Catenuloplanes indicus: one gene and its partner. The protein of the gene in region 2 interacts with the protein of the main gene of each other region in a pairwise test. Links are inferred from orthologs where the notes say so. Each region holds a gene or a part of one and is shown on either strand. Other genes may lie near its edges.

Region 1 (15,223 bases), 3.5 Mb from region 2 along the record:
ACCTGCTGGACCGCTGCAAGGGCCCGTTCGAGCAGGCGATCAAGGACGCGGGCGTCCGGGTCTCCGACGTGGACCACGTCATCCTGGTCGGCGGCTCGACGCGTATGCCGGCCGTGACCGACCTGGTCAAGCAGCTCACCGGCCGTGACCCGAACAAGGGCGTCAACCCGGACGAGGTCGTGGCCGTCGGCGCCGCGCTCCAGGCCGGTGTGCTCAAGGGCGAGGTCAAGGACGTCCTGCTGCTCGACGTGACCCCGCTGTCGCTGGGCATCGAGACCAAGGGTGGCATCTTCACCAAGCTGATCGAGCGCAACACCACCATCCCGACCAAGCGCTCCGAGGTCTTCACCACGGCCGACGACAACCAGCCGTCCGTGCTGATCCAGGTCTTCCAGGGCGAGCGGGACATCGCGGCTTACAACAAGAAGCTCGGCACGTTCGAGCTGACCGGCCTCCCGCCGGCGCCGCGCAACGTGCCGCAGATCGAGGTCACCTTCGACATCGACGCGAACGGCATCGTCCACGTCAACGCGAAGGACCTGGGCACCGGCAAGGAGCAGTCGATGACGATCACCGGTGGCTCCGCGCTGCCGAAGGACGACATCGAGCGGATGATGCGCGAGGCGCAGGACCACGCGGACGAGGACAAGCGCCGCCGGGACGACGCCGAGGCCCGCAACGTGGCCGAGCAGCTCCAGTGGCAGACCGAGAAGTTCCTGGCGGAGAGCGGCGACAAGCTGCCGGCCGAGTCCCGGGACCAGATCGGCGAAGCGCTGGGCGAGCTGCGCGGCGCGCTGGGCGGCACCGACATCGAGGCGATCAAGACGGCGCACGAGAAGCTGGCGACCGTCTCCCAGCAGGCCGGTTCGCTGCTCTACCAGCAGCAGTCCGAGCAGGCCGGTGCCGAGGGCGCCGCGGGTGCCGGCGCGGGAGCGGGTGCGGCCGGTGCCGCGCCGGGCGGTGCGCGGAACGCGGCGGACGACGTCGTGGACGCCGAGATCGTCGACGAGGACAACAAGAAGTGACCCGACGGTTCACCGTGGGACGTGTGCGAGGTGAGGTGAAGGCATGACCGACGAGCAGCAGAAGCCGGACGACACGGCCGGATCCTCTCCGGAGCGCGAGCGTTCCGGAGAGGGCACCGAGCGGGTCGTCATAAGGGACCGGCGGAAGATCGACCCTTCCGTCGCCAAACCCGGTGCGAAGAAGCCGGAGAAGTCCGAGGAGCCCGAGGTCGTGGAGCCGGACGAGGTGCTCGACGCCGAGTCCGCCACGGACGCGAAGGACACCGCGGAGGCGCCTCCGACCGAGGAGAAGCCCGAGTCGAACGAGGAGAAGGTGGAGCGGGTGGGTAAGCACGCCGCGAAGACGCCTCCCCTCTCCGCTGAGCTGGAAGCGCTGCGGACCGAGGTGGAGGACCGCACCCGCGACCTCCAGCGGGTCACGGCGGAGTACGCGAACTACCGCAAGCGGGTCGAACGCGACCGTGCCGCGGCGAGCGAGCAGGCCACCGGTTCGGTGCTGTCCGCGCTGCTGCCGGTGCTGGACGACCTGGACCGGGCGCGCGAGCACGGCGACCTGGTCGGCCCGTTCGCCAGCGTGGCCGAGCAGCTCCAGGCCGCGCTCGGCAAGTTCGGGCTGGTCGCGTTCGGTGAGAAGGGCGACCCGTTCGACCCGAACCGGCACGAGGCGGTGGCGCACCTCACCTCCGCCGAGGTGACGGAGACGACCTGCATCGACGTGATGCGGCGCGGCTACTCGCTCGGCGACCGGCTGCTGCGACCCGCGATGGTGGCGGTCGCAGACCCGGAGTGAGCTCCCGACCGGCGAGGTGGCCCGTGCATCGGGCCACCTCGCCGGTCATCCAGGCGATGAGCCAGCGAAGGAGGTGGATTGGTGAGTTCCAAGGACTGGCTGGAAAAGGACTTCTACTCCGTTCTCGGCGTGCCGAAGTCCGCCTCCCAGGACGACGTCAAGAAGTCGTACCGCAAACTCGCCCGCGAGCTGCACCCGGACCACAACCCGGGCAACAGCGAGGCGGAGGAGCGCTTCAAGTCGGTATCCGAGGCGTACGACGTGCTGTCCGACGAGCGGAAGCGCAAGGAGTACGACGAGATGCGCGCGCTCTTCGGCTCGGGCGCGTTCCGGCGCAACGCCCGCGCCGGTGGCGGCCCGGGCGGCGGCGCGTTCCCGTTCGACGTCTCCGACCTTTTCGGCGGCGTGAACACCGGCGGTGCGACCGCGGGCGACCGGCGCTTCGGCGGCGCCGGCTTCTCCGACCTCTTCGGATCGATATTCTCCGGCGGGGGTGGCGGCCGGCAGGGCCCGTCCCGCGGCCGGGACGTCGAGACCGAGGTGACCATCGACTTCGGTGCCGCGGTGCGCGGCACCACCCTGCCGATCACGCTGCGCGCGCCCGGCGTCTGCGACGTCTGCCACGGCAACGGCGCGAGGCCCGGCACCCAGCCACGGACCTGCCCGACCTGCCGCGGTTCCGGCCTGGTGCAGCGCAACCAGGGCTCGTTCAGCTTCTCCGAGCCCTGCAAGGACTGCCAGGGCGTCGGCACGATCGTGGACGAGAAGTGCCCGGAGTGCCACGGCACCGGCGGAGTGACGAAGACCCGCACGATGAACGTCCGGCTGCCGGCCGGCGTCGCGGACGGGCAGCGGATCCGGCTGTCCGGCCGCGGTGAGCCCGGTGAGCGCGGCGGATCGCCCGGCGATCTCTACGTGCTGGTCAAGGTGCGCCGCGACGAGCTCTTCGCGCGTAGCGGCGACAACCTGACGCTGACCGTGCCGATCACGTTCGCGGAGGCGGTGCTCGGCACCGACCTGCGCGTACCCACGATGGACGGCGCGGTGACGCTCAGGGTCCCGCCGGGTACGCCGAGCGGCCGGGTGCTGCGCGCCCGCGGCAAGGGCGTGCCCAAGCGGGACGGCGAGGCCGGCGACCTGCTCGTCACGCTCGAGGTTCAGGTGCCGAAGGACGTCTCACCCGAGGCCCGGGACGCGCTGCGCACGTTCGCCGAACGCACGCCGGCCGCATCCCGGGAACACCTCGAGGCACGGGTACGCAGAGCTGGATAGGACGAGGTGACACCGTGGACGCGCGCATCCGCATCGCGATCGAGGGAGTCTCGGACGCCAAGGTCTTGATCATCTCCGTGGCTGCCCAGATGGCCGGCATGCACCCCCAGACCCTCCGCCAGTACGACCGGCTGGGTCTCGTGCAGGCCGGCCGGGCCGCCGGCGGCGGTCGCCGATACAGCGCCCGCGACGTGGCGCTGCTCCGCGAGGTGCAGCGCCTCAGCCAGGAGGAAGGCGTCAACCTGGCCGGCATCAAGCGCATCATCGGCCTGGAACACCTCGCCGGCGACCTCCAGGAACAGATACTCGAGCTCCAGGAGGAACTGGCCGCGGCCTACCGCCGCATCGCCGAACTCGAGGCGATGGCCGCCTACCCCCGCCGCGACCTGGTCCCGACAAGCCAGCGTTCCACCGCACTGGTGGTCTGGCGCCCGCGGGAACGGCCGCAGTAGCACTTCGGCGAGCTTTACGAAGATCAAATTTCTGATCTTCCCGCTTCCGGCGTGGTTCGGCCCGCATGCTCCCGCGGGCCAACCTCGCCGGCCGGCAAGACTCCGCTGGCTCCGCTTCCCGCCCGGCACCGGAGCCGTTCCCGCACACCCCCAAACAACCCCACACCCCCGCAACACCACAGTCCCGCCCCCACTTCTCGGGCCGCGCTTCTCGCGCCGCGCCGCGCTTCTCGCGCCGCGCCGCGCTTCTCGCGCCGCGCCGCGCTTCTCGCGCCGCGCCGCGCTTCTCGCGCCGTGCCGCGCTTCTCGTGCCGCGCCGCGCTTCTCGTGCCGCGCCGCGCTTCTCGTGCCGTGCCGCGCCGCGCCGCGCCGCGCTTCTCGCGCCGCGCCGCGCTTCTCGTGCCGTGCCGCGCTGCTGACGTCGCGCCGTGCTTGTCGCGCCGTGTCGAGCTTTGGGCGCCGTGCCGCGCTGCGTTTCTCGCGCCACACCGCGTTTCTTGTGCCGCGCCGGGCCTTGCGCGCCGCGCCTCTCGCCCCGTCGTCTTGCGGCGTGCCTCTCGCGCCGTGCCGCACGGAACCCTTGCTGCGTCGCAATGTCCCGCCATTGTGCGGATCAGGCCTGCGGTGCCACGCCATAGGCCGCGTGGCGCGCGTCATCAATGTGCGTGACCCGCTGCCGGGTTGTCTGGCAATGGCGGGTTGAGGCGGGGTTCCCGTCCGGCGTCTGGGATCAAATCTTCCGCAGTCTGGGATCGAAGATCTTTCCAGTCCGTGTTGCTGTTTCCGCCCGCCTGAAACAGCAACACGGACTGGAAGGATCTCGGCTCGTGCCGGTGGCGAGCCTGACCAGCCGTGCGTCGTCATGCGAAACGTCGATATAGCGCGGCTTGGTGTCGTGCGGCAGTTGCGGGTGACAGGACGGCCGCGTGCAGACTCGGCGTGGTGGGGGTTGGGTCTTTGGCCGGCCGCGGCGGGACCGGCAGGGAGGAGCGCCAGCGACGACCGGTGCCCGCGGGAGCATGCGGGCGGCACCACGCCGGAAGCGGGAAGATCGCTCTCTGGGTTTGGATCTTCGTGGTTGTGACGTCGAGGCCGGGAGGGGAGCGCCTCGGGGATGAGATGCAGCCCTAAAGGCGAAATGTCGGATTTTTGCCCGAGCTGGGCGGTGAGCCGGTTATGGTCACCCAGGGTGCGCGACGACGGGTCGCGAGGCCGATCGGCCTGTCATGACGGCTCGCGGCGCCGGTTCGGGCGGGGATCCACGGGGGCTCCCCGCCCGGGCCAACAACATTGAGCGGCCGGAACGCTCAGCCGAGTCGGCGGGACTGGCGGACCAGGCCGCCCTCGCACCAGTCGTGGTAGTCGAACAGTTCCGGGCGAGCCAGCAGGACCCGGGCGTTGTGGGCCCAGATTGCCATCAGCTCGTCGCCGTCGTCCTCCGCGGTCTCGACCAGTTTCCGCAGCCGCCGTTTCGGGTGGGCGCGAAATTTTGTCCGGATGCCGTCGGCCGCGTAGATGTACAGGCAGTGCAGCGCGAAGCGGCGGGCCGGGCAGGTGCGGTCCATGGCCAGCTCGAAGAGGGTGCCGACCAGCCGGTCGCCGGACACGAGGAGATCCCAGTCCGCGGGCATCGACTCCAGCGGCACCGAGTCGGGCTGGTAGGCCCATGCGCGGAGCTCGGCGGCGCTGGGATCGACCGGGTTCGCGAAACCGTGGAAGCTCGACTGTTGCACGCTCACCATGCGACTCCAGTCCGTGGTCACACCCAAAGCTCATTGCGGCGACACGGTAACTCGCCGCTACCGCCGACCGGAACCCGGGCGGCGTGCCATTTCCGGGAATTGCGTCAGAGGCTGGTGTCGGTCTGCGGTATCGGGTGCGCCGGCACCGTGGCGGTCCGCCGGCGCAGCATGGCCTTGAACCACTCGGTGTCCGGGATGCGGGCCAGCATCGGGCCGGTGATCACCGTGATCAGCACGTAGGCGGTGGCCAGCGACGCCAGCTGCGGTTCCACGCCGGCCGCCACCGCCAGCCCGGCGATGACGATGGAGAACTCGCCGCGCGGCATCAGCGCGAGCCCGGCGCGGAACCGGCCGGGCAGCGCGATCCCGGCCCGTTTCGCGCCGAGGTAGCCGGTCAGCACCTTCGTGCTCATGGTCAGCGCGGCCAGCGCCAGCGCGGGCAGCAGCACGTGCGGGATCTCGGCCGGGTGGGTGGACAGCCCGAAGAACACGAAGAAGACCGCGGCGAACAGGTCGCGCAGCGGCGTCAGCAATTCCACCGCGTGGTGCGCGACCGGGCCGGAGAGCGCGATGCCGACCAGGAACGCGCCGACCGCGGCGGACACCTGGAGCTTGTCCGCCAGGCCGGAGACCAGCAGCGTCACGCCGAGCACGCCGAGCAGCAGCGCCTCCGCGTCGTCCGCGGCGATGAACGCGGAGATCGCGTTGCCGAACCGGATCGCCACCAGCAGCACGACCACCACGGTCGCGACCGCGATCACCAGCGACGTGGCGCCCGCGGCCAGCGACACACCGGCCAGCACCGCGGTGAGGAGCGGCAGGTAGAGCGCCATCGCCAGGTCCTCGATCACGAGTACGGAGAGGACCACCGGCGTCTCGCGGTTACCGAGCCGGCCCAGGTCGCTGAGCACCTTCGCGATCACGCCGGACGAGGAGACCCAGGTGATGCCGGCCAGCACCAGCGCGGCCACCCAGTCCCAGCCCATCAGCAGCGCGAACGCGGCGCCGGGCAGCGCGTTGAGCACCGCGTCGATCAGGCCGGCCGGTGCGGACGAACGCAGGTTGCTGACCAGCTCACCGGCCGAGTACTCCAGGCCGAGCATGACCAGCAGCAGGATGACGCCCATTTCGGCGCCGACCTCGATGAACTCCTCGCTGGCGGAGAGCGGCAGCAGGCCGCCCTCGCCGAACGCCAGGCCGGCGATCAGGTAGAGCGGGATCGGGGACAGCCCGACCCGCCGCCCGATCCGGCCGAGCAGGCTGAGACCGAGGAGGACCGTGCCGAGCTCTATGAGGAGTATGGAGAGGTCGTGCATACGCGGCTCAGCCGTCCGGCTCCGTCTCGGCCAGGATGGCCGCGACGCCGTCGAGCCCTTCCCGGGTGCCGACGACGACCACGACATCACCGGTCTGGAAGGCGAACGACGGCACGGGGGAGGCGATCACCTCGCGGTCGCGGAGGACGGCGACGATCGACGCGCCGGTGCGGGTGCGGGCCCGGGTGTCGCCGAGCCGGCGGTGTGCCCAGGGCGAGCCGGCCGGGATGGAGATCTGCTCGGTGAGCAGCCCCGCGGCCTGCGAGCGGAGACCGGCGAGCTGACCCAGCATGAGCGAGGCGCCCAGCAGGTCGGCCAGCGCCTCGGCCTCGTCGTCGGTGAGCGGGAGCGAGGCGATGCAGGCGTCCGGATCGTCCTGGTCGTAGAGCACCAGGTCGCGACGGCCGCTGCGGTGGGAGACCACGCCGATCCGGCGGCCGGACGCCATGACCAGGTCATGACGCACGCCTATGCCGGGGAGAGCTGTCTGTTCGACCCTTACTCGCACGGGATACACGCTACCCAACGGTTTCCCGCCGTCCGCGGACGGATCACCTGTGTGGGAACCTCGCCGCCACCTCGACACTTGTCATCTAGGACCGAGCGTTTCATGATGATCGCCCTCCGGAGGCGGATCGTGCCGAAAAGTCGCAGGTTGATCGCATCGTTGCTCGCAGTCGCGCTGCTGCTGACGGCCGCGGTGCTGCTGCACCGCCCGCCTTCGGCGACCGAAGATCAACCCCCTTCGACGGTACGCCGTGCGACCGTCGCCGTCCCGCCCGGCATCAGCGGTCCGTCGATCCAGTTCGTCGACCGGAACGCCGGCTACGCGCTGTTTCACGGGTGCGAGGAGTGCCCGGCCACGATGTTCGGCACCGTGGACGGCGGCGTCTCCTGGCACCGGATCACGCACCCGGCGACCGGCCGGGTCGCGCTCTACGGTTCGCCGCGGGCGCTGGTGCTGTGGTGGATGAGCCGCGACGTGTGGCTGATGTCGACCGACCGCGGCGCGAACTGGACCCGGATCGAACCCTGGCTCGCGCCGTACCGTGGTGCCCGGGGTCTCTTCCAGTCGGGCGAGAACGGTCAGGTGGTGTTCTGGCGGGACGGCCGGCCGCAGCGGGTGCCGGAGCCGCCGCCGCTGCCGTTCGTGAGCGCGGTCGCCACCGGCGCGGACGGCCGGTCCTGGGCGGTGTGCCGGTCGCGCGACGGCGTGCTGGCGGTGCTCTCCGTGGACGGTGGCAGGAGCTGGACGACCACGCCGGTGCCGCAGCAGGGCGGCTGGCCGGTCTCGTTCAGCGTGCTGATCTCCGCGGACGGCCGGGACGTCTGGCTGGTCGGCACGCCCGGCGACCCGTACGCGTTCCCGCTGATCTGGACGTTCGTGGCGGGCCGCTGGCTGCCGGTCTCCCCATCCGGGCGCCCGCCGACGGTCACCGCGGTGGTGCCGGTAGGCGGCGGTGCGCTGGTGGTCGCCGGCCTGGGCGGGATCGGCGCGGTGCGCCACGGCCGGTACTGGCCGATCCCTGATTGGCCCGCGCGGGACCTGCTGACGCTGCTGGAGGACGGCACGATCGTCGCGCAGGACGGCACGTCGACGTGGCTGGGCGCCGGGTTCGACACGGCCCGGCGGTGGACCCGGATCGACCTGAATTCGGCCGGATAAACCCGCGGCGTGACGTGGGCAACCCAGAGTTGAGTGGAATAGACTCAACTCCGGTGGTGTCATAGAACGCGGACACCACGCTTGAAGGTAACCACCATGGGGAGCCGATGAACGCCGAACGCCTTACCACCAAGAGCCGCGAAGTCATCACCGCCGCGGTGGCCGACGCCGGCCAGCGGGGCCACGCGACGGTCGAGTCCTGGCACCTGCTCCTCGCGCTGCTCGACACCGGCGGGTCCACCGCCACCGGGCTGCTGCGCGCCGTCGGCGCCAACCCCGCGGACGTCCGCCGCGCCGCCGCCCGCGCCCTGGAGAACCTGCCGTCCGCGCGCGGCTCCAGCGTCGCCGAGCCCAGCCTGGCCCGCGAGTTCGCGAACGCGGTGGGTGCCGCCGAGCAGATCGCCCGCCCGCTGGGCGACGAGTACACGTCGACCGAGCACCTGCTGGCCGGCCTGGCCCGGGTCGGCGGCCCGGTCTCCGAGCTGCTGCGCAAGGCCGGTGCGACGGAGGAAGCGCTGGTCGCGGCGTTCCCCGCGGTGCGCGGCGGCGACCGCCGGATCACCTCGGCCGACCCGGAGCAGACCTACCAGGCGCTGGAGAAGTACGGCATCGACCTGACCCAGTCGGCCCGGGACGGCAAGATCGACCCGGTCATCGGGCGCGACTCGGAGATCCGCCGGGTGATCCAGGTGCTCTCCCGGCGTACCAAGAACAACCCGGTCCTGATCGGCGAGCCCGGCGTGGGCAAGACCGCGATCGTGGAGGGCCTCGCCCAGCGCATCGTCGCGGGCGACGTGCCGGAGTCGCTGCGCGACAAGAAGCTGGTCTCGCTGGACCTCGGCGCGATGGTCGCCGGTGCGCAGTACCGCGGTCAGTTCGAGGAGCGGCTCAAGTCCGTACTGGAGGAGATCAAGAACTCCAACGGCCAGGTCATCACGTTCCTCGACGAGCTGCACACCGTGGTCGGTGCCGGCAAGGGCGAGGGCTCGATGGACGCGGGCAACATGCTCAAGCCGATGCTGGCCCGTGGCGAGCTGCGGATGGTCGGTGCGACCACGCTGGACGAGTACCGCGAGCACATCGAGAAGGACCCGGCGCTGGAGCGCCGTTTCCAGCCGGTGTTCGTCGGCGAGCCGACCGTGGAGGACACGATCGGCATTCTGCGCGGGCTGAAGGGCCGCTACGAGGCGCACCACGGCGTGGAGATCACGGACGGTGCGCTGGTCGCGGCCGCCAGCCTCTCCGATCGGTACATCGCGGACCGGTTCCTGCCGGACAAGGCGATCGACCTGATCGACGAGGCCGCGTCCCGGCTGCGCATGGAGATCGACTCGCGCCCGGTCGCGATCGACCAGCTTCAGCGCACCGTCGACCGGATGAAGATGGACGAGCTGGCGCTGGCCAAGGAGACCGACGCGGCCTCCCGCGACCGGCTGGAGCGGCTGCGCCGCGACCTCGCGGACCGGCAGGAGGAGCTGACCGTGCTCACCACGCGGTGGGAGCGCGAGCGCGGCGGCCTGAACCGGGTCGGCGAACTGAAGAAGAAGATCGACGAGATGCGCGTCGACCTGGAGCGCGCCCAGCGCGAGACGAACTGGGAGCTCGCGTCCCGCCTGCAGTACGAGGAGATCCCCGCGCTGCAGCGGGAGATGGAGACGCTGGCCGGCGAGCCGCTGCCGGACGAGCCGCCGATGGTCAAGGAGAAGGTCGGCGAGGACGAGATCGCCGAGGTGGTCGCGGCCTGGACCGGCATCCCGTCCGGCCGGCTGATGGAGGGCGAGACCGCGAAGCTGCTGCGGATGGAGGAGTCGCTGCAGTCCCGGGTGATCGGCCAGGCCGAGGCGGTCGGCGCGGTCTCCGACGCGGTCCGGCGGGCCCGCGCGGGCATCGCCGACCCGGACCGGCCGACCGGATCGTTCCTGTTCCTCGGCCCGACCGGCGTCGGCAAGACCGAGCTGGCCAAGGCACTGGCCGGCTTCCTCTTCGACGACGACCGCGCGATGGTGCGCATCGACATGAGCGAGTACGGCGAGAAGCACTCCGTCGCGCGCCTGGTCGGTGCCCCGCCCGGTTACGTCGGCTACGAGGAGGGCGGGCAGCTGACCGAGGCGGTGCGCCGCCGGCCGTACTCGGTGATCCTGCTCGACGAGGTGGAGAAGGCCCACCCGGACGTCTTCGACCTGCTGCTGCAGGTGCTGGACGACGGCCGCCTCACCGACGGCCAGGGCCGCACCGTCGACTTCCGGAACGCGATCCTGATCCTGACGTCGAACCTCGGCTCGACCATCATCTCCGACATCACACTGCCGGAGGACGCGCGCCGCGAGGCCGTGCTGTCCGTGGTGCGCGGGCACTTCAAGCCGGAGTTCCTCAACCGGCTGGACGACATCGTGGTGTTCCACGCGCTCACCGGCGTGGAGCTGGCCTCGATCGTCGACATCCAGCTCGACGCGTTGCGCCGCCGGCTGGCCGACCGCCGGCTCGGGCTGGAGGTCACCGACGGCGCGCGGACCTGGCTGGCCGAGCGGGGCTACGACCCGCTCTACGGCGCCCGCCCGCTGCGCCGCCTGGTCCAGTCCGCGATCGGCGACCGCCTGGCGAAGGCGCTGCTCGCCGGCGAGGTGCTGGACGGCGACACCGTCAAGGTGGACGCCAGCCCGACCGGTGACGGCCTGATCGTCGGCGTGGCCTGAGCCCCACTACGGGAAACCGATGTCTGAAGGGCCGGGAAAGTCCCGGCCCTTTGGATTGCAATCTCGACAAGGCGCTTCTTCCCAGATCGCGGAGGGTGACAGGGCTTGCTACCGTCTGCGGCCAGCGGGACTTGATCGGCCTGGGAGGGGATCGCCGGCGTGAACGGTGGCAGTGCGTATTTCGTGGTCGCTCTCGGCTGCGTGCTCGTGGTCGTGGGCATCGTGGCGCTGGTCATCGCCTACAACAAAGCCCAGCGGAAGCCGGCACCGGCGCCCGCGGCGAAGGGCACCGACCCCTTCCACACCAAGGACGAGGACGCGTTGCGCGGCGACCCACGCACGCTCGCGCCCGGCGACATCGTGGAGATCCGCGGCACCAGCTGGGCCGTGCGCGGCAGCCTCCGGCTCACCGAGGGCTCCTGGGGCTGGACCGAGCACCTGATCGACGACGCGAACGGCGACCAGGCCTGGCTCTCCGTCGAGGAGGACCCGGACCTGGAGGTCGTGCTCTGGCGCGAGGTGCCGGACGTGACCGCGAAGCCGGGCGCGGCCACGGTCGACGTGGACGGCCGCCGCTACACCAAGGACGAGTCCGGCCGCGCGCAGTTCACCTCGACCGGCACGACCGGGCTGAACGAGACCGGCACCGTCAAGTACCACGACTACGAGGCGAAGGACGGCGCGCTGCTCTCCTTCGAGTCGTACGGCGACTCCGGCAAGTGGGAGGCCGCCCGCGGTGAGTCGCTGGTCCGCGCCGAGTTCCGGATCTACCCGCAGGCGCGGTGACATGCTCGTCGACCTGACGCTGCCCTACGCGGACACCACGGCCGCCGACCTGAGTTTCGCGCTCGGCATGCCGCCCGCGCCCGCGCTGCACGTGCTGGAGATCCCCGAGCTGGGCCTGCAACTTCGCCTGCTCGGCGCGTCGCACCAGGTGATGATGGGTGAGCTGAGCGAGACCGTGGCCTGCCTGCCCGGACAGCGGCCGGACCTGCCCGGCACGGTCACCGATGAGCGCTACCGCTTCGCGGCCGAGATCCGCACGCTGACCCCGGCGGAGATGTCCGCCGAGGTGAGCCGGCTGCGCGCGGAGCTGTCCGGGCACCCGCACGGGCTGGTCGGCCAGTTCCCGGGCGACCCGGACGCGATCACCGCGCTGCTGGCCTACCCGGACGGCGCGGACGCGGTCGGGTGGCGCACCTGGCACGCGTACCCGCAGACCGGTGAGCTGGTCGAGACCACCACATCCGTACGACTGGGAGCGGCCGCATGACGAAGCATCGCCGGTGGTTCACCGTGGGCATCGTGCTGGCGGTGGTCGGCGCGCTGGTCGCCGGGTGGGCCATCCTCTACGGCAACTTCTCGGTGCGCGGCTACGTCGATGACAAGTTCCAGCGCTCCGCCTCCAACGACATCGGCGACGACGCGGTGGCGTACGCGTCGAACAACGCGCCGACCGCGGTGGCCGCGCAGATCACCAAGGCCTGGGAGCCGGCCGACGAGGTGGTCGACGCGAGCGGCGTCTACCTGCGGTACGCGGACGACGCGGTGGTCATCCTGCCCGCGGCCGTCGGCTCCCTGATCCTGATCGAGGACATCGACTCGGCGCGGCGCCGGTACAGCGGCCACACCGGCGGCTACTGGGGCTGGGGCAGCGGCAACACCATCCGCGGCGGCGGGCCCGGATCCGGCAAATGACCACCACAATTCTCGAAAGGCGCTGAGTCGATGGATCTGCTTACCGACCTGCTGATCACGCTCTCGTACGGTGTGATCGGTGTGGCCCTGATGGCCGTCGGCTACCTGCTGGTGGACATCGCGACGCCGGGCAAGCTGCACGTACTGATCTGGGCGAACCGGAACAGCAACGCCTCGGTGCTGCTCGCGTCGAACCTGCTCGGCGTCGGCATCATCGTGGTCTCCGCGATCGTGGCCAGCCACAACGACTTCGCCCAGGGCATCGTCAGCACGCTGGCCTACGGCGTGCTCGGCCTGCTGCTGATGGCCGGCGCGTTCCTGCTGCTGGACGCGGTGACCCCGGGCCGGCTCGGCGAGATTCTGGTGGAGCAGGAGCCGCACCCGGCCGTCTGGGTCTCCGCCGTCATCCATGTCGCCACCGGTGCGATCATCGCGGCGGCGATCATCTGATGAACACCGTCGCGCGGCTCGCGGGCACGTTCGCGGTGCTGGCCGTTGCGCTGGCCGGCTGCTCGACCGACAACAGCACCACGGTGCCGCCACCCACCACCGATCAGGCGACCGAGACCGCGCGCGTGCTCGCCGCGGCCACCGCTGTGCAGGGCATGTGCTACGGCTGGGACCTGCGGGCGAACTCGTCGTCCGAGGGTGCGTCGGTCAGCCGCGGCTCCAGCCTCGGCGCACAGGTGCCGGTCGACTCCGACCCCACCCGGTGCCCGGAGTACATCGAGGTCGTCGCGCGGGTCACCTACACGTCGGCCAGCAGCGAGGCCGAGGACTCCGCGTCGATGACCGTGGAGACGAACAGCTCGCGGGTGACCGGTGCGGACCTGGCCCGGCGCCTCGCCGCGATCGGCTTCACCACGAGCGTGTTCATCGACGAGCCCGGCTTCATGACCATGCACGCCGCGCTGTCGCTGCCGCTGGTCACCGCGGAGGCCGGGGCCGCGACACCGGTGCCGGCCACCGGCGCGTCCGCCGCGTCGGCCGGGTCGCTCGCGGCGCTGCCGCCGGCCGGTAACGACTTCCTGCGCGACCGGTGGGGCTTCCTGGTCTTCGCCGGTGGCTTCGTTCTCGCCGGTCTCGCCGCGGCCGGGATCGGTGTGTGGCAGCGTGGCAGGGTGAGCACGCCGCAGCCCGCGCCGACGAAGCGCTGATGGACTTCGCGGGACGGCCGAGGATCGCCCGGGCCGCGGTGCTCGCGGCGGTCTTCGTCTGCGCGGCCTGCGGCCTGGTCTACGAGCTGGCGCTGGTCGCGCTGGGCAGCTACCTGATCGGTGACACGGTCGGCCAGGCCTCCATCGTGCTCGGCGTGATGGTCTTCGCGATGGGCGTCGGCGCGCTCGCGGCCAAGCCGTTCCAGCACCGGGCCGCCTCCGCGTTCGCCGCGATCGAGCTGCTGCTGGCGCTGCTCGGCGGCCTCTCCGTGCTCGGCCTCTACGCCGCGTTCGCCTGGCTCGACCTCTACGCGCCCGCGCTGATCGGTACCGCCTTCGTGCTCGGTGTGCTGATCGGCGCGGAGATCCCGTTGCTCATGGTGCTGCTGCAACGCATCCGCGAGCAGTCCGCGGGCAGCGCGGTCGCCGACCTGTTCGCGGCCGACTACGTGGGCGCGCTGCTCGGCGGGCTTGCGTTCCCGTTCCTGCTGCTGCCCGTCTTCGGTCAGCTGCGCGGCGCGCTGGTGGTCGGCGCGGTCAATGCCGCGGCCGGGGTGATCCTGGTGTTCACGGTCTTCCGCCCGGCGATGAGCCGCCGGGCGAAGATCGGGCTCGGTGCCGGCTCCGTGGTGGTCGCGCTCAGCCTCGGGTACGCGTACGCGGTCGCGTACGACTTCGAGGTGAACGCGCGCCAGGAGCTCTACCGCGACCCGATCGTGCACGCGGAGCGCAGCCGCTACCAGGAGATCGTGCTGACCGAGTCGGTGCCGATCGTCTCCGGCGGCGTCGCGGACACGCGCCTCTTCCTCAACGGCGACCTGCAGTTCAGCTCCGTCGACGAGTACCGCTACCACGAGGCGCTGGTGCACCCGGTGATGGCCGGGGTGCGGGGCGACGTGCTGGTGCTCGGCGGCGGCGACGGGCTCGCGCTCCGCGAGGTGCTGGCGTACCCGTCCGTCACGTCGGCCACGCTGGTCGAGCTGGACCCGGCCGTGGTGGCGCTGGCCCGGACCCGCCCGGAGATCCGCGCACTCAACCGCGATTCCTTCGAGGACCCACGGGTACGGGTGGTGGAGGCGGACGCGTTCGCCTGGCTGCGCTCCGCGGCCAGCCGGTACGACGCCGTGGTGGTGGACATGCCGGACCCCGACGAGACCGCGACCGCGAAGCTCTACTCCGTCGAGTTCTACACGCTCGTGCGCAACGTGCTGGACGAGGGCGCGAGCATGGTGGTGCAGGCCGGGTCGCCGTACTTCGCGCCGAAGTCGTTCTGGTGCATCGAGGCGACGATCCGCGCGGCCGGGTTCGGCACCACGCCGTACCACGTGGACGTGCCGTCGTTCGGCGACTGGGGCTTCGTGCTGGCCGCGCCGGACGCGCCCGGCCCCGCACTGCGCACCGAGCCACCGGCC
Region 2 (15,160 bases):
GTCCGGCAGCGCTGCCCGCACCAGGTCCGCGATCGGCGCGTTCTCGCCGGTGTGCGGGTCGAGCAGCAGGAACTCCTCCTCCACGCCGAGCGTGGGCGTGACCGGCTCGGCGGTCAGCATGCCGGGCGCGGCGCCCGGCAGCGTGTCGCTCATCAGGTGCCGGCCCCGGTGCGAAGGGGCAGCGTGACCGTGGCGCCGCGGCCGATCGGCTGTACCCCGGCCAGGCCACGGTCCCGGGCCGCCGCGAAGTAGTCGCTGGCCGGTGAGGTGAAGACGGTGAAGTCCTCGTGGTGGATCGGCAGCGTCAGCCGCGGCCGGATCACCTCGGTCAGGTCCGCGCCCTGCCGGGCGTCCATGGTCAGCAGCATGCCGAGCAGCCGGGTGCCGCCCAGGTGGATCAGCATCGCGTCGATGTCACCGCACCGCCGCGGCACCTCGGCCAGCATCGGGCGGTGCAGCGTGTCCCCGGTGACGTAGAGGCGCAGCCGGCAGACCTCGTCCTCGAACAATTCGACCACCGAGCCCATCACGTCCGGCAGCAGCCGGTCGACCACGCCGGGACCGTGCCGGCCGGGCACCGCGGTCACCCGCAGCCGCTGCCGGCCCTGTGACATGTCGTGGTTCTCCCAGGTCGGCAGCCCGTGCGCGGCCGGGAACCGCTTGCGGCGCAGCTTCTTCCCGGCCTGCGGCGTGGTGAGGATCGGCAGGTCAGGTGCCAGCCCGCGGCCGGCCGCGCTGTCGAAGTGGTCGGAGTGCAGGTGCGACAGCAGCACGGCGTGCAGCGGCGGCAGTTCGCCCAGCCCGATGGCCGGGTCCAGTACGCGCTTGGTCCACGCGCCGTAGCCGAGGTGGTAGCGACTGCCGGCCGGCCGGAACGCCGGGTCGGTCAGCAGCGTGAAGCCGCCGAGCCGCAGCAGCGTCGTGGCGTTGCCGATGTACGTCACGCTCGCCTGGATGGTCATGGTCAGGACCATTCCGAGCGGGAGGCGGTCAGCACGACCACGGCCAGGCGCTCCGCGTGCCGGTACGCCTCGCCGTCCAGCTCCTCGTCGTACACGTCCGGGTCCACCTCCCGGTAGGACCAGGTCAGGTCGGTGTTCTCCAGGCGTTCCGCGGCCGCGGCCCGCAGCGGGTCCTGACCGTCGACGATGCCGGCGCCGCTGAACAGCACCAGCGAGCCGCCCGGGTCGAGGCGCTCCACGGCCGCGTCGATGATCGACAGGGACAGGTCGTGTCCGCCGGAGCCGCCGCCGTCCCGGTACGCCCGCCCGGCCGGGTCGATCATGAACGGCGGGTTCGAGATGATCAGGTCGAACGTACCGTCGATGTCCTTGAGCAGGTTGCTGTGGCAGGCGCGGACGCTGCGCGCGTCCGCGAGCGCGGTGTTCACCCGGGTGTACTCCAGCGCGGTGTCGTTGATGTCGACCGCGAACACCTCCGCGGCCGGTGCCCGCTTCGCCACCGTGATCGCGCCGGCACCGGTGCCGCAGCCGATGTCCACGGCCCGCCGCACCGGCCGGCGCCGGTGCATGACGTGCGCGGCCGCGGCCTCCGCCATCCGGTACGTGTCCGGGCCGAAGAACACCGACTCCGCGTCCGTGGTCGGGAACGCGGAGTGCACGAACAGCTCGTCGTCGTACGTGGAGAAGCGCACCCGGCTGCGCCACTCGTCGCCGTCCCGGTCCAGCACGTCCGCCGCGTCCATCAGGTCCACGATGTCGTCCGGCAGCACGCCCGGGCCGAACGGCCGGCTCCAGCCGAAGACGCCGCGCAGGTCCGTGGCGCGCGCGTTCTCCGGGCGGCGATTGACCCGCTCGTGCGTGGCGGGCGTGACGGTGGTGAACGCGTATCCGGCCGCCTTCAGCGCGGCCCCGAGGCTCAGCAGGTGTTCGGGCTTGGTCATCGGCCCGGGATGCCCCACGATGCCCCGTTCAATCGTGTGTTTTGCGCTCCGGTTTGCCGCCGGTCCGCCGGGGCATCCGGTACCACATGGACCTCGCTGGCACGACCGTACGCGCGCTGCTGACCGCGACGGTGCTGACGCTGCTGAGCGGCTGTGTGGTGGTCACCTCCGGTGGGTTCGAGGAGCCGCCGCGGCAGCCGGGCAACGCCGGGGACGGGTTCGGCGCGACCGGCGCACCGGTCTCCCCGGACGAGGCGAACCGCACCGCCGAGAGCGCGCTGACCGACGTCGAGCGCTTCTGGAGCGGCGCGTACCCGCAGCTGGCCGGCGGTGCCGCGTTCCAGCCCGTGCGCGGCGGCCACCACCCGTACACCCGCAACGACCCGCCGCCGGCCTGCGGGGACGCGCCGGGGGAGTACCAGCCGAACGCGTTCTACTGCCCGGCCGGTGACTTCATCGCGTGGGACGCCGAGGTGCTGCTGCCGCAGCTGCACGCGGACTTCGGCGCGCTGCTGACCGGCGTGGTGCTGGCCCACGAGTACGGCCACGGCGTCCAGGCCCGGCTCGGCGTCACCGATGCGCCGACCGTGGTGCTCGAGCAGCAGGCCGACTGCTACGCCGGTGCCTGGGTCGCCGACGTGATCGCCGGGCGGTCCACCGGCTTCGCGGCGCCGTCCGCGCAGCAGCTGGACGACACCGTCGCCGGGATCCTCCAGCTGCGCGACGAGCCGGGCACGTCCGCGACGAACCCGCAGGCGCACGGCAACGCGTTCGACCGGATCCGCGCGTTCCAGGACGGCGTGGAGGAGGGCGTGCGCCGGTGCGCGGCGTACGACGCGGAGAACCTGCCGATCACCGAGGTGCCGTTCACCAGCGCGCAGGAGGCGGCGACCGGCGGCGACCTGCCGTACACCCAGACGATCGAGCTGCTCGGCACGGACGTGCAGGAGTACTGGGCGCGCGCGTACCCGCGGATCGCCGGTGGCGCGGCCTGGACGCCGCTGCGCATCGTGCCGTTCGACGGCGAGGCGCCGGCCTGCGACGGCCGGACCGCGCCGGACGGCGCCGGCAGCCTCGACGGCCAGGCGTTCTACTGCCCGTCCGGCGCGTTCGTGGCGTTCGACGACACCCGGCTCGGCCCGGCGCTGCACCAGCGGATCGGCGACAACGCGCTCGGCATGCTGCTCGGCGGCCTGTTCGCGCAGGCCGCGCAGGAGCGCCGCGGCGGGTCCAGCACCGACCGGGACGGCCGGCTGACCACGGACTGCCTGGCCGGGACCTGGACGAACGACCTGCTGACCCGCGGCGCGGACAGCGACGTCAGGCTCTCCCCGGGCGACCTGGACGAGGCGGTCACCGCGCTGCTCACGCTCGGCCGGTCGGCGCAGAACGCGAGTGCGGGCGCGTTCGACCGGATCGCCGAGTTCCGCGACGGCACACTGGAGGGCCTGCCCGCCTGCGTTCCGTGAGATTCGGTGAAAAATGACCCGGTTGGGAGCGCCGTACCGGGGAAGCCAGGCTTTCCCCCGTTCATGATCCCATTCGGAGGACTGCCGTGAGCAGCACCGTAATCGTGGAAGACCTCGCCCTCGACGAGGACACCCGGGCCACCCAGGCCCTCGCCGCGTTCACCGCGCTCCAGGACGGCGACCGGCGACGCCCGCAGGCCCGGCAGCGGGCGATCGAGGCGTGGCTGCCGATGGCGAACCGGCTGGCCCGGCGTTTCTCCGGCCGTGGCGCGGCCGACGAGGACCTGCGCCAGGTCGCGGCCGTCGGCCTGATCAAGGCGATCGACCGGTACGACCCGGAGGCCGGCGAGTTCGTCGGTTTCGCGGTCCCGACCGTGCTCGGTGAGCTGCGCCGCTACTTCCGGGACCGCACCTGGTCGGTCCGGGTGCCGCGCCGGGTGCAGGAGATGCGGCTGGCCATCATCGACGCGGCCACGACGCTCACCCAGTCGCTCGGCCGCAGCCCGACCGTGCCGGAGCTGGCCGCCCACCTGCGGGTCACCGAGGAGCAGGTGATCGAGGGCATCGAGGGTGCGCAGGCGTACTCCGCGGTCTCGCTCTCCCGCCCGGTCGCCGACGACGGCGACAGCAAGGAGCTCGGTGACCTGCTCGGCGGCGACGACCCGGGCTTCGAGCTGACCGAGTCGCTGCTCGACCTCGGGCCGGCGCTGCGCGCGCTCACCCCGCGGGAACGCGAGATCATCTCACTGCGCTTCTACCAGGAGTGGACGCAGGCCCGGATCGGCGCGCACCTGGGCATCTCCCAGATGCACGTGTCCCGGTTGCTGCAGCGCGCGCTCACCACGCTGAGGAGCCATATGCAGGCATCGTGAGCCGGAACGCCAGGGGCCGGGACCGCCGAACGTGGCGGTCCCGGCCCCTGGCGCGGAGAGCGATGCTCAGGTCAGAGCGTCCTTGATGGTGCCGATGAGGCCGCCACCGGTGGGCGGCGGCGTGCCGTAGAGGCGCGGGTCGCCCGGCGGCAGGATCGGCTCGGGTGCGTGCGCCCGCGGCTGCGGCTCGTACGAGAACGTGCCCTTGCCGTCCGGGGCCGGCCCGCTCGCCCAGCGGCCCTCCGCGGACTCCTCACCGGCCGAGAAGTTGAGCATCCGGTACGCGAACTCGTTCTCCTGCTCCGCGTCCGGGTACGCCTCCGGAACCGGCATGTCCTCCAGGCCGTCTGCCTTGAGCTGCTCGATCGCGGCCGACCACATGTTCTGGTGCATGTGGTCGCGGGCCAGCAGGAAGCGCAGCATCTGCTTGACGCCCGGGTCGTCGGTCATGTGGTACAGCCGGGCCACCTGCAGCCGGCCCTGCGCCTCGGCGGTCACGTTGAGCTGGAAGTCCGCCATCAGGTTGCCGCTGGCCGTGATGTAGGAGCCGTTCCACGGCACGCCGTTGCTGTCCACCGGCAGCGGCCCGCCACCGGCGTGGATGAACTGGGCCGGGTTCTGTCCGCTGTAGATCGCGGACAGCATCGGGTTGTCCTCGGCCGCGGCCTCGTGCAGATTCTGCGGCGCGCCCTCCAGCAGGCGGGCGATCATCGTGCAGATCATCTCGACGTGGCCCATCTCCTCGGTGCCGACGTCGAGCAGCAGGTCCTTGTACTTGCCGGGCAGCCGGCAGGTCCAGCCCTGGAACAGGTACTGGTTGGCCACGGTCAGCTCGCCCCACTTGCCGCCGAGCACCTCCTGCAGCCGCCGGGCGAAGAGCGCGTCGGGACCGTCCGGCTTCGCCTCGAACTGCAGATCTTTGACGTGACTGAACACGGTGGATCCTCCCTGTCGAGTGGTTACGGGAGGACGAGTGCCCGGGTGCCGGGCCTCACCGGGCCAACCGGTGGCCCCGCCGTGACAGCCCGCCGGGACGGGGCAGGAGCACGCCGACCGCGACCCCGGCGGGTACGGTCCGGCGCGCGAACGCCCGGCCGCCGTGCCGCTGCGCCAGCTGCCGGACCAGCCACAGTCCGAGCCCGTGCATGCCGGCCGGCGGCGCGTCCCGGCGCAGCGCCCGGGCCAGCTCCGGCGTGGGCGAGCCCTCGTCGCAGACGATCAACAACAACGACCGGCCGCGGGTACGGGCGTGCAGCGTGATCCGGCCGTCCGCCGGCCCGTGCCGGACCGCGTTGCCGAGCAGGTTGGTCAGGATCTGCCGGGTGTGCCGGGGATGCACGCGGGTGCGCGCCGCCGACGCACTGACCCGCACCGACAGCCGCCCGTCCGGCACGGTGGCGGCGACGGCGGGCACGATCCGGCCGAGCGCGGCGGTCGTGGTGTCGTCCGGCGGCTCGCTGAGCCCTTCCACGATCGCCGCCGCGTGCCGCAGCAGCTCGTCCAGGTGCCGGGTGTGCGCGACGGCGAGCCGCGCCAGCGCCCGCCGGTCGTCACCAGCCCTCGGATCCGGTCCGGTCCCGGCTTCCGGGCCGTCTCCCGGCCGGTGCACCGGTCCTGAGCGGCCGGGACCCGCGGTCGCGGCCCGCCGGTGACCGGTCTCCCGGCCGACGTCGTCGCCATCGTCCGCGCCGTCCTCGCGGTCGAGGGCGCGCAGCAGCGAGCCCAGCATGGTGACCGGCGGGCGCAGCTCGTGACAGAGCGCGCGGAGCACCAGCATCTCGCCCGGTGGCCCGGCCTCCATCGACCGGTCGCCGGGGTCGGCCGCCGGCCGGGCGCCGGGATCGGTCGCGGGATCGGTCGCGGCACCGGAGCCGGCATCGGCCGCCCGGCCGCGCGGCGGGACGAGCCGGCGCGCAAGGCGCAGCAGCGGGCTCACCGGATCCGCCCGCATGTCCGCGCCGCGGGCGGGAATGCGCCCGGTATGTCATCCCCCGCCGTGCGTGTCGTGCTGATCGATGACCATCCGATGTTCCTGCAGGGAATGGAGCTGTTGCTGCCGAAGATCACCGACGGGCGGGCGACCGTGGTCGCCGCGACCCAGGACGCGGCCGCCGCGGCCGGGCTCGTCCTCCGTACCGTGGCGGATCTGGCCCTGGTGGATCTGCACATGCCGCCGCCGGGCGGTGTCCGGGCGATCGCGGCCATCCGGCGGACGGTGCCGCGGACGCGGATCGTGGCGATGTCCGGCGACGAGCACCCGGAGCCGGTGATCGAGGCGCTGCGGGCCGGGGCGGAGGGCTTCCTGCCGAAGACCACGGACGCGGAGGCGCTGCTCACCCCGTTGCTGTCCGTGCTGGACGGCTGGAGCGTGCTGCCCTCCTGGCTGCTCGGCTCGCTGATCACGCCCGCGCCGGCGAACCGGCCGGTGCCGGTGCGGCTGGACGAGGCGGAGCGGCGCCTGCTGCGGTCGATAGCGGCCGGTGCGACCACCACCGAGATCGCCGAGGAGCTGCACGTGTCCGAGCGCACGGTGAAGCGGCTGACCGCGGCGCTGCTGCGCCGGCTGCGGGTGACGAGCCGGACCGAGGCCGCGGCGCTGGCCGGGAGCACCGGCCTGATCTGAGGGCGCATCCGGACCCATCCCTTCGTAGCGAGCGGCGAGCGGGTGCCCGCCACGAAGGGATGCAAACAGGGATCAACCGGTGAACGTGCGGATCAGCAGGAACACGTTGAGCGCGATGATCAGACCGGCGACCAGCCAGGCCGCGGCCGTGGTGACCGGCCGGTTGACGTGCTCGCCGAGCACGTCCCGGCGCCGGGTCAGCAGCACCAGCGGGACCAGCGCGAACGGCACGCCGAACGACAGCACCACCTGGGACAGCACCAGCGCGGTCGTCGGGTCGACGCCGAGCATCAGCACCACCATCGCGGGCGCCATGGTCAGCCCGCGGCGCACGGTCAGCGGGATCCGCCGGCGGATGAAACCCTGCATGACCACCTGACCGGCGTACGTGCCCACGCTCGACGACGCGAACCCGGACGCCAGCAGCGCGAGTGCGAACGCGAGCGCGGCGGCCGAGTCCAGCGTGCTGCCGAGCGCCGCGTGGATGCCCTCCAGCGTGCCGGTGTCGCCGACCGCCCGCCCGTGGAACAGCCGCGCCGCGATCACCAGCATGGCCAGGTTGACCAGCCCGGCCGCGCCCAGCGCCAGCAGGATGTCGACCCGCTGGAAGCCCAGCGCGCGGCGCAGCTCGCGCGGTCCGGAGATGCCCGGCGTGCGCGTCTTGGCCAGCGCGGAGTGCAGGTAGATCACGTGCGGCATCACGGTCGCGCCGAGGATGCCGGTGGCCAGCAGCAGGCTGTCCGCGCCGGAGAACGACGGAACCATCCCGGCGGCCAGCGCCGAGCCCTCCGCGCCGGAGCGCAGCACGGTGTAGAGGAAACCGGCCAGGATCACGCCGAGCATGCCGGCGATCACCGACTCGAACGTACGGTAGCCGCGCTGTTGCAGGCTGAGCAGCGCGAACGAGACCACGCAGGTGATCGCGCCACCGACCGGCAGCGGGACGCCGAACAGCAGCGCCAGCGCCAGCGCACCGCCGATCACCTCGGCCAGGTCGGTCGCCATCGCCACCAGCTCGGCCTGCACCCACAGGCCGCGGCTGACCGGGCGCGGCAGGTGCGCGCGGCACAGTTCCGGCAGGTCGCGGCCGGTGACCAGACCGAGCTTCGCGGACAGCGACTGGACCAGCATCGCCATCAGGTTCGCCGCGACGATCACCCAGACCAGCTGGTAGCCGAACGCGGCGCCGCCGGTGAAGTTGGTGGCGAAGTTGCCCGGGTCCACGTACGCGACCGCGGCCACGAACGCGGGCCCGAACCACGGCGCGGCCCGTGCGACCCGGGTCCGCAGCGTGCCCGGTGCTACGGCGACGGCCTGCTCAACGGCCATCGCCGGCTCCGGCACGGCCGATGTTCCGGGTCGGGCCGGCGGCCCGGCCGGTGTTCCGTGCCGCACCGGCGACGCGGACGAATCCGGCGGCGCGGCTGGCGTCCCTCGCGCCGGCGGCGAGCCAGACGACGCCGAGCAGCGCGGCCGGTGCGACCGCGGCCGGTCCGGGCGTGGCCAGCAGCGCGATCAGATAAAGGCCGATGACGGCGGTACGGCCGAGCATCGCGATCGGCATGTCGTGCCCCCTCTCCTCGCGGGACCGACTTCCCGGCAGGGGCGGCCCGCGTGGGCCGACGCGTGACCCCGGGGGGACACGCGCCGGCCGGCCGGGTCACGGCTCGAAGACCGCGCGCACGCAGCCGTCCTCCTTGTCCTTGAACATCCGGTAGCCCTCCGGGCCCTGATCCAGCGGCATCACGTGGGTGGCCAGGTGCTCGGTCACCAGCTCGCCGCGCGCCATCCGGTCCAGCAGCATCGGGATGTAGCGCTGGCCGTGCATCTGCGCGCCGCGGACGGTCAGGCCCTTGTTCATCATCGCGCCGAGCGGGAACTTGTCGACGAACCCGGCGTAGACGCCGAGCACGAACACGCTGCCGCCCTTGCGGGCCTGGTAGATCGCGTCCCGGACCGCGGCCGGCCGGTCGGTCTGCAACCGCAGCTGCTGCTTGACCTGGTCGTACGCGTGCTGTGGGCCGGGCGTGTGCGCCTCCATGCCGACCGCCTCGATGCACACGTCCGGGCCGCGGCCGCCGGTCGCCTCCAGCAGCGCGGACCCGGTGTCGTCGCGCAGGTAGTTCAGCGGCTCCGCGCCGGCGAACTTCGCGGCCTGGTCGAGCCGGTTGTCGTACCGGTCGATGATCAGCACCCGTTCCGCGCCGAGCAGCACGGACGCGCGCGCGGCCATCTGCCCGACCGCGCCGGCGCCCCAGATCGCGACCACGTCACCCGGCCGCACGCCGCCGAGGTCCGCACCCATCCAGCCGGTCGAGGCGGAGTCGGAGGCGAACAACGCGCGCAGGTCGTCGACCTCGTCCGGGATGGTGAACGCGCCGACGTCGCCGAACGGCACCCGGATGTACTCGGCGTGGCTGCCGGCGAAGCCGCCCATCGCGTGCGAATAGCCGAAGCAGCCGCCGGGGGAGAAGCCCCACAGCGCCTCGGTGATCGCCGGGTTCGTGTTGCCGTTGTCGCACAGCGAGTAGAGCTCCTGGGAGCAGTACCAGCACTTACCGCAGGAGATGAACGAGCTGACCACCACCCGGTCGCCGACCCGGTGCTTGCGGACCTGCGCGCCGACCTCGACGACCTCGCCGACGAACTCGTGGCCGAGCACGTCGCCGCGGCTCATGAACGGGATGTAGCCGCCGATCAGGTGCAGGTCCGAGCCGCACGTGACGGTCTTGCGCACCTTCACCACGATGTCCTGCTCGTTGCGCAGCTGCGGGTCGGGCACGTCCCGGACCGCGAGCTTGTTCACGCCTTCCCAGCACAGTGCCTTCACAGCCGTCCCTCCTGACGTCCGTGCCGGGTCGCGTACGCCAGCGGCGCACCCAGCGGGGTGCGGCGCGTGGTCGGCGGTGCGTCCGGCAGCAGCACCTCACCGGTCTCCACCAGCGTCCGCGTCTCACGCAGCGCGCGGCGCAGCGCCCGCACCGCGTCCGGGCCGGCCTCCACGCAGCGTGCGGCGATCTCGGTGCCGCGTCCGCCGGGCGCCGGGCGCACCCGGACCTGGATCGCCTCGCCCAGGTCGTGCAGCGGCTGCGGCTGCGGCCCGACCTCCTCCGGCTCCCGGTTGACCGTGACGCTGTGCCAGCGGTCATCGGTGGCCCGGGCCCGCCGTATCCGCCGCGTGGCGGCGACCGCGGCCACCCCGGCCGCACCGCCCACCGCGATCGTGACAACCGCGCGTCTCATCTGCTGTCTCCTCTCGACGCCGAGCAGAGCGCGTGCCCCCGGAGTTCTGCTTCAAACGACGCGGTTCGACGGCATCCACGTGGGTACGCGCCGTCGCATGCAGACACGAGTGCGCGCACTGGGCCACCCGGTGCACCAGATGGTCATCGTCTTCCCGCTCGGTCTATTGGTGACCGGCGCGATCTTCGACCTGGTCCGGCTGGTCACCGGCAACGAGATCTTCGGCCAGGTCGGCTTCTGGAACATCACCGCCGGGCTGGTCGGCGCGATCGTCGCGGCCGTCACCGGCTGGCTGGACTGGACCAGCATCCCGGCCGGCACCCGGGCCAAACGGATCGGGCTGCTGCACGGCACGCTGAACGGCCTGGTGCTGGTGCTCTTCGCGATCTCCTGGCTGCTGCGCCTCGACGGCACGCACCAGCCGGGCGCGCTGCCGTTCACGCTCGAGGTGCTCGCGCTGGTCGCGGGCAGCATCGCGGCCTGGTTCGGCGGCGAGCTGGTCGACCGGCTCGGCATCGGCGTGCACGAGGACGCGCACCCGGACGCGGCCAGCTCCCTGACCTGAGACATCAGTCCGAAGGAGAGGAGGAGTCATGAGTGATCGACCGGAACGCGGTGCCGCCGAGGACGGCTACGGCGTGCCCGAGACGGAGACCGAGGAGCGGGCGCATCAGAAGCCGCCGAGCGAGCCGGACCCGGACCGGGCGGAGGAGACCGAGGAGTGACGCGAGCGGTGGGCGCGGCTTCGGGCCGCGCCCACCGCCCTCAGTTCGCCTTCGCCGTGGCCGATGCGGACGGTGCGGGCTCCGCGGCGAACTCCGGGTGGTCGGTCAGGAACGCGGCGAGCGTGCCGTCCTTCGCGGCCCGCAGCATGTCCATCGACGTCGGGTCCAGCACCTCGAAGTACGTACCGTTGATGATCTGGGTGTTGGTCTTGCCGGCGTTCGTCTTGAGCAGCACCATGTCGTCGGCGCGCAGGCCGCGGAGCGTGAAGACGTAGTCCGCGACCGCGGCGTCGCCGGTGTCCAGCACGAACGCGTCACCGGCCGCGGCGACCAGGTCGTTGAGCCGGCTCAGGTCGGTGAGCACGCCGCGGGTGGTCGCCTTCTCGACGATCGCCTTGATCAGCTGCTGCTGGTGCTGCTGGCGGTCGTAGTCGCCGTTCGGCAGGCTCTTCCGGATGCGCGAGTAGTCCAGCGCCTCGGTCGAGCTCATCGTGCGGCAGCCGGCCCGGTGTACGAAGGGCTGCACGCCGTACGGGAGCTGAATGCCGTACGCCTCGGAGTACCAGCCCTGCACGAGCTTGCCCTCGGAGTCGACGCCCAGGTGCGCGGACTCGGCCGGCTCCGCGACGCACATCTCCACGCCGCCGAGCGCGTGGATCACGCTGGCGAACCCGTTGAAGTCGATGATCGCGGCACCGTTGAACTGGATGCCGGTCGCCTTGTTGAGCGTGGTCGCCAGCAACTCCATGCCCCGGCCGAGCTTGGTCAGCCGGTCACCGCCGCCCGCGTACCCGGCCGAGAACGCGGTATTGACCTTGTCGCTGAGCCCGGCGAAGTTGTTCTTCGGGTACGCCGGGACGTCGACCAGCCAGTCCCGCGGGATCGAGATCAGGTACGCCTTGTCGTGCGTCTCCGGGATGTGCAGGATGATGATCGTGTCGGAGCGCACCGAGTCACCGTCGCTGCCGCCGCCGTCCGCCCGGGCGTCGATGCCGACCAGCAGCAGGTTTATCGCGCCGTCGATCGCCTCACCCGGCTCGCGCTTCGGCGCCCTGGCGTCCCCCTCGATCAGCGTGGTCTGCGGGATCGACTCGGTCGCCTGATTGATCAGCACCCGCGCGCCGATCACCGTTCCGGCGCTCGCCACGACCAGCACCGCGGCGAGAATGAGCACGATCCGCGCCCAGAACGGAATCTTTCGCCCGAATGCCATCCCCGGTGCTCCCCCCTCGGTGTGACGTTCCTGTTCCCTGTTGACATCTCGGGAAGTCGTCTGGAGCCTAAATCGATCCGCAAAGCGACGCACGTCACACCCTTGCCATCGTCAACCGTAAATGACTAGCGTGGCGTCTTCCGGCGTTCTCCGGCTTTCGGGAGTGTGCACATGGTTCGCACGGACCCGCTGTGGGCGCGACTGCTCGTGATATTCGGCGCGGTGCTGATCGTCCTGAGCGGTGGCACGCTGGTCGCGGCACACACCGTGATCAACCGGGTGACCGGGTCGTTCACGCCGGGTTCGCTGCTTGAGGGCGCCGCGGACGCGCAGGACGGCCCGGCCGGCAACGACATCGACGGCGCCGTCAACCTGCTGCTGGTCGGCATCGACGCCCGGCCGGAGGGCTCCTCGGAGACCGCCGTGCTGTCCGACACCATCATTGTCCTGCACATTCCGCAGACGCATGACCAGGCGTACCTGATCTCCATACCGCGGGACTGGCTGGTGGAGATCCCGCCGTACGGGAAGGCCGATTTCGCGGGTGGCGCGTACAAAATCAATTCCGCCTTCTCGTACGGATATCAGGTCGAAGGGACGGAACTGGAGAAACGCTCCAGCGGCATGACGCTGCTCTCCACCACGCTCAACAAGGCCACCGGCATCCGCTTCAACGGCGCCGCGATCATCGACTTCGCCGGCTTCGCCGGCGTCATCCACGCGCTCGGCGGCGTCGACATGTGCGTCGACGAGGAGGCCGAATCCGCCCACCTCGGCGTCGACGCCGCCGGCAAACTCGTCCAGGGCTGGTACTCCGAGGACTACGGCATCCAGCTGCCGGCCGGCGTCACGCCGCTGGTCCACAAGAAGGGCTGCCGGAAGATGAACGCCACCGAGGCCCTGGACTACGCCCGCATCCGCAAGAGCCTCAGCGACGGCGACTACGGCCGCCAGCGCCACCAGCAGCAGCTCATCAAGGCGATCGTGAAGCAGGCGACCTCACGCGGCGTCCTCACCGACCTCGGCAAGCTGGACAGCCTGGTCAAGGCGGCCGGCGACGCGTTCGTCCTGGACACCGGCGGGGTGCCGCCCGCGGACTTCCTCTTCACGTTCAAGGGCGTGGCCGCCAGCGACCTGACACTGATCAAGACGAACGCCGGGAACGTGAACACGGTGCTGGTCGACGGGATCGCCTACGAGGACCTCGACGCCAAGTCCCTGCAGATGCTCGCGGCGGCGAAGTCGGGAACGCTGAGCACGTTCCTGATCGAGAACCCACAGTTCATCGCCCGATCCTGACCGCGGAGCTCGGGTCTCCTCAGCCCCGGGTCGGCGGGCCCCGGAAACGACAGCGGGTGGCCCAGCGGCGGGAATCCGCTGGCCACCCGTGAGCGTCGTCGTCGGGGGACGTCAGGACTTGAAGGCGTCCTTGACGTGCTCGACGGCCTGCTTGACGTGGGAGCTGCTCTGGTCGGCCTTGCCCTCGGCCTCGAGGTCGCGGTCGTCGGTAGCGCGGCCGACGTGCTCCTTGACCTTGCCGCCGGCTTCCTCGACCTTGTTGTCGATCTTGTCATCGGTGCCCATGACGACCTCCGTGTGGTGCAGGCCCGAATCGGTTCCGGGCCGTTCACTGTTCCGGCTACCCGGGGTGCCGGTCCCGGAAACCACACGGTGGTCAGTCGTCGCCCTCCAGACCGGACCAGCCGGCCGGCGACTCGGGTTCGGCGGAGTCGTCCGTACCCGCGGTGATGTCCTTGCCGACCGCGGTGTCCTCGTGCTCGGCGGCGAAGTCCGGGTCGGGGTCGGTCAGGTCGCCGGCGGGCTGGCCGAGCGGTGGCAGCTTGTCGGGGGGAGTCATGAGGGGCGGCTTCCCGGCCGGCGGCCCGGTAAACGCTCGCATGATGCGCACGGCGCCGGGTAGGGGAGGGAGAACCCGATGAAGGAGGTTCACCATGCCGGCCCGTGAGGACATGCCGAGCACGCTGAAGCGCTCGCCGAAGAAGGCACAGGACACGTACGCGAAGACGCACGACTCGGCCGTGGAGCAGTACGGGGAGGGTGAGCGCGCGCACCGGACCGCGTTCTCCGCGGTCAAACACTCGTTCGAGAAGGTGGGCGACCACTGGGAGCCGAAGGAGAAGAAGGGGCCGAGTGACGCGAAGGCGGCGGGCGGGCGGGCCACGCGGGCGAGGACGGCCGGCGGGGTGGACGCGAACGCCAGCAAGGCGCACCTGATGGACGTCGCGAAGCGGCTGGAGATCCGAGGGCGGTCGCGGATGACGAAGCCGGAACTGGTCGACGCGATCCAGAAGGCGAACGACGCCAGCACCCGGAAGGCGCGTGGCGGGCGCTGACACCGTCACCGTACCGTCATGATCCTGGGTGTGGTTCGTCAATCCGGCGGCGCAGTGTGGGGTCACATGCGAGACGAGCCCCTCTCGAGTGACGAGCGCCGCCGGTTCGACGAGATCGTTGCCGGCCTGACCCAGGACCCGCCGCCGGGACCGCAGGTGCTGCGGATCTACGCGCTGGCCGCGCTGCTGGTCGTGGTGGCGTGGGCGCTGCTGCTGGCCATGGTGCTGCGGGTAGGGATGGCGGCGGCCGCGATCACCGCCGGCCTGCTGCTCCTGATGCCACTGACCACCCGCCGTCTGACCCGCCGCCTGAACCGCCGCCGCTGACGGCGGCCGGAGCCGGGAGCCGCCGCTCGATGTTCGCTTCGTGCCGTCTCGTGCACGGTTATGTTTCGTTCTGTTGACATCTGGAATAAAGATCAGTCAATGTGGATCGGCAACGTCGTCGCCCGTGATGGGAGCACCGATGCCGCGTCCGCCTCTGGGGCCGTTTCTGCTGGCCGCCCTGCTGGTCCTATCGATTTTCGTCGTCCCCTCCGGCCCGGCGTCCGCCGCGGCGGCCACTGTGCACGGTCTGAAGGGCGAATACTTCCGGATGTCCGCGCCCGGCGCGCGGGACTTCGCCGAGCCGGGCGGCGTGCTGCTCGACCCGAACATCGACCTGCCCGGCCTGGCCGGCACCTTCCAGTCGCTGACCGGGCGGACCGAGCACACCACGGCCCGCTGGACCGGCAAGCTCACCGCGCCGGCCACCGGTG

What was found.
Region 1: the proteins of J2S42_RS07325 (region 2) and grpE interact in binary tests that used the Escherichia coli proteins (3 or more experiments, as listed by UniProt). The link is inferred for Catenuloplanes indicus from one-to-one orthologs.

What each region holds. Positions count from the first base shown.
Region 1 is NZ_JAUSUZ010000001.1:5,038,642-5,053,864, forward strand. Bases 1-2,941 are described here. They hold grpE (nucleotide exchange factor GrpE), read left to right. Parts: upstream 1-1,068; coding sequence 1,069-1,815; downstream 1,816-2,941. Other genes in these bases: dnaK (molecular chaperone DnaK), read left to right, coding at 1-1,025; dnaJ (molecular chaperone DnaJ), read left to right, coding at 1,897-2,941. Also shown: more of dnaJ, read left to right, coding at 2,942-3,087; J2S42_RS22695 (heat shock protein transcriptional repressor HspR), read left to right, coding at 3,102-3,539; J2S42_RS22700 (hypothetical protein), read right to left, coding at 4,847-5,278; J2S42_RS22705 (cation:proton antiporter), read right to left, coding at 5,386-6,597; J2S42_RS22710 (cation:proton antiporter regulatory subunit), read right to left, coding at 6,605-7,105; J2S42_RS22715 (sialidase family protein), read left to right, coding at 7,253-8,263; ATP-dependent chaperone ClpB, read left to right, coding at 8,371-10,956; J2S42_RS22725 (DUF4178 domain-containing protein), read left to right, coding at 11,116-11,742; J2S42_RS22730 (DUF2617 family protein), read left to right, coding at 11,744-12,229; J2S42_RS22735 (DUF4247 domain-containing protein), read left to right, coding at 12,226-12,654; J2S42_RS22740 (DUF350 domain-containing protein), read left to right, coding at 12,685-13,104; J2S42_RS22745 (hypothetical protein), read left to right, coding at 13,104-13,811; J2S42_RS22750 (polyamine aminopropyltransferase), read left to right, coding at 13,811-15,223. UniProt on the Escherichia coli protein: Participates actively in the response to hyperosmotic and heat shock by preventing the aggregation of stress-denatured proteins, in association with DnaK and GrpE. It is the nucleotide exchange factor for DnaK and may function as a thermosensor.
Region 2 is NZ_JAUSUZ010000001.1:1,554,328-1,569,487, reverse strand. The notes cover bases 6,069-8,946. They hold J2S42_RS07325 (Nramp family divalent metal transporter), read right to left. Parts: upstream 8,197-8,946; coding sequence 6,940-8,196; downstream 6,069-6,939. Other genes in these bases: J2S42_RS07315 (zinc-dependent alcohol dehydrogenase), read right to left, coding at 8,528-8,946; J2S42_RS07320 (hypothetical protein), read right to left, coding at 8,186-8,431; J2S42_RS07330 (response regulator), read left to right, coding at 6,241-6,867; J2S42_RS07335 (sensor histidine kinase), read right to left, coding at 6,069-6,195. Also shown: J2S42_RS07365 (carboxylate-amine ligase), read right to left, coding at 1-120; J2S42_RS07360 (MBL fold metallo-hydrolase), read right to left, coding at 153-962; J2S42_RS07355 (methyltransferase), read right to left, coding at 965-1,903; J2S42_RS07350 (neutral zinc metallopeptidase), read left to right, coding at 1,990-3,372; J2S42_RS07345 (SigB/SigF/SigG family RNA polymerase sigma factor), read left to right, coding at 3,459-4,244; J2S42_RS07340 (manganese catalase), read right to left, coding at 4,311-5,180; more of J2S42_RS07335, read right to left, coding at 5,236-6,068; more of J2S42_RS07315, read right to left, coding at 8,947-9,697; J2S42_RS07310 (hypothetical protein), read right to left, coding at 9,694-10,110; J2S42_RS07305 (DUF2231 domain-containing protein), read left to right, coding at 10,208-10,675; J2S42_RS07300 (hypothetical protein), read left to right, coding at 10,704-10,835; J2S42_RS07295 (LCP family protein), read right to left, coding at 10,876-12,048; J2S42_RS07290 (LCP family protein), read left to right, coding at 12,220-13,347; J2S42_RS07285 (CsbD family protein), read right to left, coding at 13,459-13,632; J2S42_RS07280 (hypothetical protein), read right to left, coding at 13,724-13,906; J2S42_RS07275 (ChaB family protein), read left to right, coding at 14,001-14,402; and 2 more genes. UniProt on the Escherichia coli protein: H(+)-stimulated, divalent metal cation uptake system. Involved in manganese and iron uptake. Can also transport cadmium, cobalt, zinc and to a lesser extent nickel and copper. Involved in response to reactive oxygen.